2 regions of the Bacillus sp. JK106 genome follow, and region 2 is predicted to be linked to the other one. Evidence: riboswitches for the same ligand, from Rfam matches in the RefSeq annotation. Region 2 holds a riboswitch; the other holds the start of a gene.

Region 1 (4,990 bases), 400 kb from region 2:
TTCGGAAATCCGACACCGAGAGTGGCGGAGACAAGCGCGGGAATGCTGAATGCCATCGGACTGCAAAATCCCGGCCTTGAGCATGTGCTCAATCATGAGCTGCCTTGGCTCGAACAATTTGACACGCCGATTATCGCAAATGTCGCCGGTTCTCAGGTGGACGACTATAAAGAAGTGGCCGAGCACATCAGCCAAGCGCCGAATGTGCATGCGCTTGAGCTTAACATTTCATGTCCGAATGTCAAAACGGGGGGGATTGCTTTTGGTACTGATCCCGTCATGGCGGCCGAACTGACAAAAGCGGTGAAAGAAGTTTCCGCAGTGCCTGTGTATGTGAAGCTTTCGCCTAATGTCGCAAACATAACCGAAATTGCCAAAGCGATTGAAGCGGCCGGTGCTGACGGTCTGACGATGATTAATACACTCATCGGGATGAGGCTCGACCTCAAGACCGGACGGCCGATTTTAGCAAATAAAACGGGCGGACTGTCAGGCCCGGCGATCAAACCGGTCGCCATCCGGATGGTATACGAAGTCAGCCAGGCCGTTCAAATTCCGATTATCGGGATGGGCGGCGTTCAGACCGCAGAGGATGCATTAGAATTTCTTCTTGCGGGAGCGAGTGCGGTTGCCGTCGGTACAGCAAACTTCGTCAATCCGTTCGTCTGCCCGGAAATCATAGAACAGCTCCCCCGTGTGCTGCGCCAACACGGCTTTCAATCTGTAAGTGAATGCATCGGAAGGAGCTGGAAACATGAAAAACAACCTGCCCATCATCGCGCTTGATTTTGCATCAGGGGAAGAGACTTTAACGTTTTTAGACTTGTTTGAAAAGGAAAGGCTTTTTGTCAAAACGGGGATGGAACTTTTTTATCAGGAAGGCCCCGCCATCATTCACCAATTAAAAGAACGGAACTGTGATATATTTTTAGATTTAAAGCTTCATGATATCCCGACTACGGTCAATAAAGCGATGAAGCGGCTGGCCCGCCTCGGCGTTGATCTCGTCAATGTGCATGCGGCAGGGGGCGCACGCATGATGCGCGCGGCCCTTGAGGGGCTTGAAGAAGGCACGCCGGCAGGCAGAAAACGCCCGTCTTTAATCGCGGTGACTCAGCTGACCAGCACTTCAGAGCAGGTGGCGAAGGAAGAGCTTCTGCTGCAAAAGCCGCTGTTAGAAACGGTTGTGCACTACGGCAAAATGGCGGAAGAGTGCGGGCTGGACGGAGTGGTATGTTCGGTCCATGAAACAAAAGCCATTTATGAAGCGGTCCGGCCTTCATTTCTGACAGTCACGCCGGGCATCCGCACGGCCAGTGACGCAGCTGACGATCAAGTCCGGACGGCGACTCCGTCATTTGCGAAAGAAAACGGTTCGTCAGCCATCGTCGTGGGCCGCTCAATTACAAAAGCGGAAAACCCCGTTAAAGCATATGAAGCAATTAAACTGGAATGGGAGGGCGTTCGCCGATGAAACAGGCTATCGCAAAACATCTATTACACATTGAAGCTGTCTTTTTACGTCCGAATGAGCCGTTTACGTGGGCGAGCGGCATTTTATCACCGATCTATTGTGACAACCGTCTGACATTGTCGTATCCAAAAGTGAGAAATGATGTGGCGGACGGGCTCGGCAAACTGCTGAAGGAGCATTTCCCCGAGGCGGAGATGATCGCGGGCACTGCAACGGCGGGCATTCCGCATGCTGCGCTTCTCGCAGACCGTACAGGCGTGCCGATGTGCTACGTCAGAAGCAAACCGAAAGCGCACGGCAAAGGAAATCAAATAGAAGGCGCCATTAAGAAAGGACAAAAAACAGTCGTGATTGAAGACTTGATTTCTACCGGAGGCAGCGTGCTTGAAGCTGCGGCGGCCCTTCAAAGAGAGGGCGCGGAAGTCCTAGGCGTCATTTCCATTTTTACATACGGACTGCCGAAAGCAAAAGAAGCCTTTAAAAAAGCGGGTCTTCCTTATTACTCGTTAACCGATTATGACACGCTGATTGAAGTCGCGCTTGAAAACGGAACGATTCATTCAGCTGACATTGAAAAACTGAAATCATGGAAACTGAATCCCGAGTCAAAAGATTGGTTTAAAAAATAATGACAATAAAAACAGGCCTCAGGGCCTGTTTTATTATTCCTATCAAAAAACTCGGGTTGACTTCTGTTAGAATTGTGCTAAAATTTAGTACAAATCTAAAAAGCTTATCAAGAGCGGCTGAGGGACTGGACCGATGACGCCCGGCAACCTGCGTGTATTGCAAGGTGCCGCATCCAGAAAAATGCACAGCATTTTGAAGATAAGGGCTATACCGGGTCACTGTCTTTCATTCCGCTGGATTGAAAGTTTTTTATATGAAAAAAAGATTGAGGGATAAGACAACCGGCAGAGAACAACAGCTGTTTGATTGTCTCCGGGAGGAGGAAAGAAAAAATGCTAACGTATGACACATGGGAGGAACCGGCGATTACATTTCCGGAAGACGATTCCTATAAAGGCGCGCTGTCCGTTTTAAAATGGGCATACGGCCACTACGGAGACCAGCTTGTTTACGCGTGCAGCTTCGGGATTGAGGGCATCGTCCTGATCGATTTAATTTCTAAAGTAAAGAAAGACGCGGAAATCGTGTTTCTCGATACGGGTCTTCACTTTAAAGAAACATATGAAACGATCGAAAAAGTGAAAGAACGTTACCCGGGGCTGAACATTATCCTGAAAAAGCCCAGCCTTACTCTCGAGGAACAGGCCGAGGCTCACGGAGATAAACTGTGGGAAAGAGAACCGAACCAGTGCTGCTACATCAGAAAAATTCTGCCGTTAAGAGAAGCACTCGCAGGGCATCCGGCATGGCTGTCCGGCCTTCGCCGGGATCAAGGGCCGAGCCGGGCGAATACGAATTTCCTGAATAAAGACGACAAGTTTCAATCGATTAAAGTATGCCCGCTGATCCATTGGACATGGAAAGACATCTGGAGATATACTTCCAAGCATGAGCTGGATTACAATATCCTCCATGATCAGGGGTATCCGAGCATCGGCTGTGAACCGTGCACTTCACCTGCGTTTACCGCGGAAGATTTGCGGAGCGGCAGATGGAACGGCATGGCGAAAACCGAATGCGGACTGCATGAATAAAGGAGCTGCCCGATGGAATTAGCCGCTATTTTATTCTGCCTGTTTTTTGCCATGAATATCGGAGCCAGCGGAGCCGCGGCATCAATGGGAGTCGCTTACGGGTCCGGCGCCGTTAAAAAGAAAACATATGCGCTGATCATCTGCGCGGCCGGAGTCCTGTCAGGGGCGGTTATCGGCGGCGGTGAAGTCGTTAAGACGATCAGCGGCGGAATCATTCCCGAACAAACCATTACGCTCACCATTGTCTGCATTATAATCGGAGCGGCGGCGCTATCGTTATTCACGGCGAATGTGCTCGGCATTCCGCTGTCGACGAGTGAGGTCACTGTCGGGGCGATTGTCGGTGTCGGCGTCGCGTACAAAGTATTGTTTTTACAGCATCTTTTGGTCATCGTGATTTTTTGGGTGCTCGTACCGTTCGTCGCGTTCTGTTTCACCTTTCTCGTATCGAAGGTATTCAGTTCTCTGAATATTCGAGTCATTTCGAAACGGAAACAGAAGATTTTAGGGATTGTGCTGCTTTTTGCGGGGTTTTGGGAAGCTTTTTCAGCCGGAATGAACAATGTCGCAAATGCGGTGGGCCCTTTGGTGGCTGCGGGCGTACTCAGCGTGTCAAAAGGAACGCTGTACGGAGGCATCTTTGTCGCTCTCGGCGCTCTGCTTTTAGGACGTAAAGTGCTTGAAACCAACGGGAAAAAGATTACGAGATTTTCAGCCGGAGAAGGCATACTGCTTTCAGGAACCGGCGCGGGGCTTGTCATTATCAGTTCCGTCTTCGGTCTGCCGGTCCCATTGGCGCAAGTCACATCATCATCAATTATCGGTATCGGAATGGCCAAAAACGGGCCGAACGTTTTTCATAAAGAAGTCGTGAAAACGATGCTCAAAGTTTGGGTCGTTTCGCCGTTTTTGTCACTGTCGATTTCGTATCTGCTTGTCTCCCTGCTGTTAAAAGGAGATTACTATTCCATCTTTATGATGGCCAGCGTGCTTTTGGCAGCTGGCGGAGCCGCCAGTCTGATGAAAGCCATCCGAAAAGAGAAACGCTCTGTCCATGAACAAGGCGGGGGCATTTAACTATTAATCTGAGTTTATTTATCTGTTAACTGGGAGGAATCATGTATTATGAGTTTAGCACCGCACGGAGGAACATTAATTAATCGGGTGAATGAGCAGTATGATCTTACACCCGTCCACAAAGAAATTGAGCTTGATTTGATTTCGTTCGCTGATTTAGAGCTGATCGGAATCGGGGGGTACAGCCCGATTGAAGGATTTTTCACAGAAAAAGATTACGTGTCAGTCGTTGAAAATATGCGTCTGGCATCAGGGGTTGTCTGGTCCCTGCCGATCACGCTTCCGGTCGATTCAGAAAAAGCGGCTGAGCTTGCCGTCGGCGACACGGTGAAACTGACTTACGGCGGAGAAACATACGGTGTCGTCGACATCGAAGATATTTATACGCCGGATAAACAAAAAGAAGCCGTTCACGTATATAAAACCGATGATGCCGCGCATCCGGGCGTGAAAAAATTATTTTCACGCGGCGATACGTATGTCGGCGGGCCGATCACATTAATTAAAAAAGCGTCAAAGCAGTTTCCTGAGTTTACATTTGAACCTGCCGATACAAGACGCAGCTTCGAAGAAAAGGGCTGGAAAACCATCGTCGGTTTCCAAACGAGAAATCCGGTCCACCGCGCCCACGAATATATCCAAAAAACCGCGCTTGAGACGGTTGACGGCCTGTTTTTGAACCCGCTCGTCGGTGAAACAAAATCAGATGACATTCCGGCGGATGTCAGAATGGAAAGCTACCAGGTGCTGCTCGATCATTATTATCCGAAAGACC
Region 2 (4,990 bases):
ATTTTGATCCTAAAAAGAGATACGGCCAATAAATTTCGAGCCAAAAAATCAAGTTCGCCAACAGTTTGCGAACAACTTACGAATTTGATAAACCGGCTATATTAAAAGAAAGTAAAAAACCCTTGCTACGCAAGGGTTTTGGCTATGATTCCGACTGGGCTCGAACCAGCGACCTCTACCCTGTCAAGGTAGCGCTCTCCCAGCTGAGCTACGGAATCATGATATGTATGTGTTGCTGGGTATGTTGTTGTCTCTCTGACATTTATAATTATATATCCTGATTTCTCATTCGTCAACACTTTTTTTATCTAAAATAAAAAAGGGCGCGTCGCAAAATTGACGGCGCCCTTTTCGTTTATGATCTCACTTGGGCGGGGGTTATTTTTTTCAATGCCTGTTCGAAGTCGCGTTCTAAATCTTCGGCGTTTTCGACTCCGACGCTCAGGCGCAGAAGGCCGTCTGTGATGCCGCGTTTCTCCCTCTCTGCTTTCGGCATGGCGGCATGCGACATGGCTGCAGGGTATGAGAGAATGGATTCAACGGCGCCGAGGCTGACGGCAAATACCGGAAGCGATACGTTTTCGACCAGCTTTTTGACGGCTTCTTTGCTTTCCAATTCAAAGGACAGGACGGCGCCCGCTCCGCTCGCTTGACGTTTATGGGTATCGGCTCCCGGGTGTCCGGCAAGGCCGGGATAGTAAACGTTTTTGACGGCGGGATGCCCGTTAAAATAGGCAGCCAGCCGCTCAGCCGTCCGGCTCGCTTTTTCCAGTCTGACCTGCAATGTTTTTAAGCCTCTCAATACGAGCCAGCAGTCCTGAACGCCGAGCACCGCTCCAAACGAGTTTTGCAGCTTATACAGCTGATTGCCGAGCTCTTCATCCTTTACGGCAGCAAGGCCTGACAGCACGTCACTGTGGCCGCTTAAAAATTTCGTCGCACTGTGAAGCACGATATCTACACCGAGATCAAGCGGACGCTGCAGAGCAGGTGTCATGAATGTATTGTCAAGGTATGTCAGACAGCCGTGATCCTTTGCCAGTTTGACGACGCCCTTAATATCCGTGATGCCGAGCGTCGGGTTTGACGGTGTTTCCATATAAATGGCTTTCGTGTTCGGACGGATGGCGCGGGCGACCGCTTCTGTGTCCGTCATATCGACAAAGGTATGTTCGATTCCGAAACGGGACAGAACCTCAGTCACCATGCGGAATGTTCCGCCGTACACATCCTCCGTGACGAGAACATGGTCGCCTTGGGATAAGAGCAGAAATGCCGTCGAAATCGCCGCCATACCGGAGCTGAAAGCAAAACCTCTCGTTCCGCCTTCAAGACCTGCGATCGTTTCTTCAAGCGCTGTTCTTGTCGGTGTGCCGGAGCGGCTGTAATCATATGTCCCGAATTCTTCAAATGAAGACTGATGGAATGTGGAAGCATGCTGGATCGGCACGCTGACGGCTCCGGTGGCTCCGTCTGTTTTAAATGGATTGTGCACGAGCTGGGTTTCCAGCGTCCAATTGTGATTACTCATATGACACGGCCCCCTCTTTTACTTGCTGTAATGCCTGCTTTACATCCCGCTTCAAATCTTCTGCATGTTCAATGCCCACTGAAAAACGCAGCAGGCGGTTGCAGACGCCGTTTGCGATACGGATATCTTCCGGAATGTCCATGTGCGTCTGTGTCGCGGGGTATGTAATAAAGCTTTCCACCCCGCCGAGACTTTCTGCGAAACAGATCGTTTTCAGCGCCTTTAAAAACGGATTGACCCATTCCTCTTTTTGCAGCCGGAAAGACAGCATCCCGCCTTTTCCGGGATATAACACGTCGGCGATTTCCTCTTCCTGTTCTAAAAATTCTGCAAGTTCACGGGCGTTTTCTTCATGACGGCGCATTCTGAGTCCGAGTGTTTTCATCCCTCTCATTAAAAGCCACGAATCAAACGGCGGGAGAACGGCGCCGATCGCATTTTGGTGATTAAACATGATGTCGCCGAGCTCTTCATCCTTAACGACAGCCAGACCGGCAAGGAGGTCATTGTGCCCCGCTAAATATTTTGTGGCGCTGTGAATGACGATGTCCGCTCCCAGTTCAAGCGGGCGCTGGAGCACCGGAGTATAAAACGTATTATCCACAATTAAAAGCAGGCCGGCTTCTTTCGTAATCCGGGCGATTTTTTCAATGTCCGCCTCCTGCATTAACGGGTTTGTCGGCGTTTCAACAAATACCGCTTTCGTGTTTTCCGTTATTTTGGAGCGTAAACAGTCTTCATCGCTGAAATCATCATAAATAAAGCTTAAGCCGTATTTTCTCCATTCGTTTTCAAACAAACGGTACGTGCCTCCGTATAAATCGGAGGATACAATCAATTCATCCCCGCTTTTAAATAAAGCCATAATGGTTTGAATGGCTGCCATTCCCGAGCTGAAAGCAAATCCTCTCGCACCGTTTTCCAACACGGCGATGGCGTCTTCGACGAGCTGGCGTGTCGGGTTTTTCGTGCGCACGTAATCAAAACCTGTAGATTCTCCTATTCCTCTATGGCGGTAAGCGGTGGACAGATAAATCGGCGGACTGACCGTTCCCGTTGCTTCTTCGCTTCTATTTCCAATTTGGGCTAATTTTGTTTCAACATGCTGCGTCATCAGTAAGCACCATCCTTTTTCAAAAATAAAAAAGCCCCCTCTTCATAAGAAGAAGGAGCTTTTCTCTTCCTCTTATCTTCCAAGCATGTGAATCGCTTGCTGGATTTAGCACCTTGGCACTTTGCCTTCCCGCGGCAAAGCAAACCGGTTGCTGAGGTTTCAAAGGGCCAGTCCCTCCACCTCTCGTGATAAGAATATTGTTTTGTATTTTCTGATTGTTCTATATTAACGCACTATAAAATGGATTTCAACAACTTTTTATTTATCTGAACTCTCGCAAGAAGTGCATCTGAAGAAAGAAATTTCTAATAATTCATGGTACAATAGGAAAAAACCATCAAGACAAGACGCGGCCTGGAGGAATGCGAAGTGGCATCAAAAAACGGAATCATTCATGAGAAAACACTTTTCTCCCATGAGCTTGAAGAGGAAATGACCGTTTTGGTCTATCTGCCCGCCACCTTCTCCCCCCTGTATAAATATCATACGGTCATCGCTCAGGACGGCCATGATTATTTCAGATTAGGGAGAATCGGGCGTCAGGCGGAAGAGCTTATGTCAAAAGGGGAAATTGACCGCTGCATCATTATCGGCGTCCCATATAAAAATGTGCGGGAGCGAAGAAACACATACCATCCCGAAGGCTCTAAGTTCGCCTCATATAAACGGTTTATCGCAAATGAGCTCGTTCCTTTTATCGACAAAGAATACCCGACTTATCAAGTCGGATACGGCCGCACCATGATCGGGGATTCCCTCGGCGGAACCGTCTCGCTCATGACGGCGATTGACTATCCGAACATGTTTGGAAACGTCATCATGCAGTCTCCGTATGTTGACGGGCACGTGCTGGATGCCGTCCGGCAGTCGGAGGATCTCAAACAGATTTCCGTTTATCATCAAATCGGAGAAAAAGAAACCGCCGTCCACACGACGGACGGCCAGGTGCTTGATTTCACCGCGCCGAACGAAGAGCTCAAACAGCTGCTGGAAAGCAAACAGTCTGAATACACGTATGAAACCTTTGACGGGGATCATAAATGGACATACTGGCAGCCGCTCATCACGCCGGCGCTGAAAAAAATGCTGTAACCATTCATTTAAGGAGGGAACTTTCATGAAATACGGTATTGTTTTATTTCCATCAAAAAAATTACAGGATCTCGCAAATTCGTACCGGAAACGCTACGACCCGAGCTACGCGCTCATTCCGCCGCATCTGACGGTAAGAGATCCGTTTGAAGCGACAGAACAGGAAATCGAGCAGGTCGTATCACAGCTGAGACAGACGGCGAAAGAGTCGCATCCGCTCGTTCTGAAAATCACAAAATACAGCTCGTTTTCTCCTGTGAATAATGTGATATATATGAAAGCAGAGCCGACAGAGGAATTAAAATCTCTGAGTGAGAAATGCTACTCAGGAGCATTATCCGGCGAGCCGGAATACAGCTTCGTTCCGCATGTCACGGTCGGCCAGAAGCTGTCGTCAGATGAACATTCCGACGTACTCGGACAGCTGAAAATGCAAGACATTTCCCACGAAGAAGTCATCGACCGTTTTCACCTGCTCTATCAGCTGGATAACGGCTCATGGACTGTGTACGAAACATTTTTATTAGGCGGAGGAGAATAACTGCTTGGAATCCATCATCGTAAAAACTGAAAAACAGCTGAACGACGCTTTTTTCGTCAGAAAAGAGGTCTTTGTGAAAGAACAGCACGTTCCGGAAGAAGAAGAGATTGATCAATTCGAAGACACGTCAGAGCATATAGTCATATATGACGGCGGCCAGCCGGTCGGAGCCGGCAGATGGCGCTTGAAAGACGGGCATGGAAAATTAGAGCGCATCTGCGTAATGAAAAGCCATCGTTCTTTAGGCGTCGGGGCCATCATGATGCAGGCGCTTGAAAAAGCGGCTGCAGCCAAGGGTGCCGGCAGCTTTATCTTACATGCGCAGACGCAGGCGGTTCCGTTTTACGAAAAACAAGGATACCGCGTCACATCCGGCGAAGAATTTCTCGATGCGGGCATCCCCCATCTGGAAATGATAAAGGAATACAAACAATAAAATCAAAAGCACTCCTGTTGATATGGCAGGAGTGCTTTTTTTATGAAAATCATACTATTTCATGAAATTTATTGCATTTTATGGAAGGTTAATGTATGTTTAGTATACTAAGTATTACAATTCATACAAAAAATACAATTCATATTTCGGAGGGATAAACATGACGGCACCAAAAGGAAAACACATATTCGGGACTGTTAAAGTGGGCACAAAAGGACAGATTGTCATTCCTAAAGAAGCAAGAGATGTTTTCGATATAAATCCGGGGGATTCACT

What was found. A riboswitch is a leader RNA that binds a small molecule or an ion and turns the genes downstream of it on or off. The one in region 2 is predicted to bind S-adenosylmethionine.
Region 1: linked by a shared signal. The riboswitch ahead of ACWJJS_RS08885 (phosphoadenylyl-sulfate reductase) and the one ahead of ACWJJS_RS07040 (methionine biosynthesis PLP-dependent protein) in region 2 are both predicted to bind S-adenosylmethionine.

What each region holds. Positions count from the first base shown of each region.
Region 1 is NZ_JBSJQC010000002.1:682,849-687,838, forward strand. Features, by position in the region: gene ACWJJS_RS08870 (dihydroorotate dehydrogenase) at 1-786, shown strand, start outside; gene pyrF (orotidine-5'-phosphate decarboxylase) at 755-1,474, shown strand; gene pyrE (orotate phosphoribosyltransferase) at 1,471-2,103, shown strand; SAM riboswitch class I at 2,205-2,309, shown strand; gene ACWJJS_RS08885 (phosphoadenylyl-sulfate reductase) at 2,437-3,138, shown strand; gene ACWJJS_RS08890 (inorganic phosphate transporter) at 3,151-4,215, shown strand; gene sat (sulfate adenylyltransferase) at 4,264-4,990, shown strand, end outside.
Region 2 is NZ_JBSJQC010000002.1:287,689-292,678, reverse strand. Features, by position in the region: tRNA gene ACWJJS_RS07050 (tRNA-Val) at 146-218, opposite strand; gene metC (cystathionine beta-lyase) at 356-1,531, opposite strand; gene ACWJJS_RS07040 (methionine biosynthesis PLP-dependent protein) at 1,524-2,645, opposite strand; SAM riboswitch class I at 2,715-2,840, opposite strand; gene ACWJJS_RS07035 (esterase family protein) at 3,015-3,737, shown strand; gene ACWJJS_RS07030 (YjcG family protein) at 3,763-4,278, shown strand; gene ACWJJS_RS07025 (GNAT family N-acetyltransferase) at 4,283-4,714, shown strand; gene ACWJJS_RS07020 (AbrB/MazE/SpoVT family DNA-binding domain-containing protein) at 4,875-4,990, shown strand, end outside.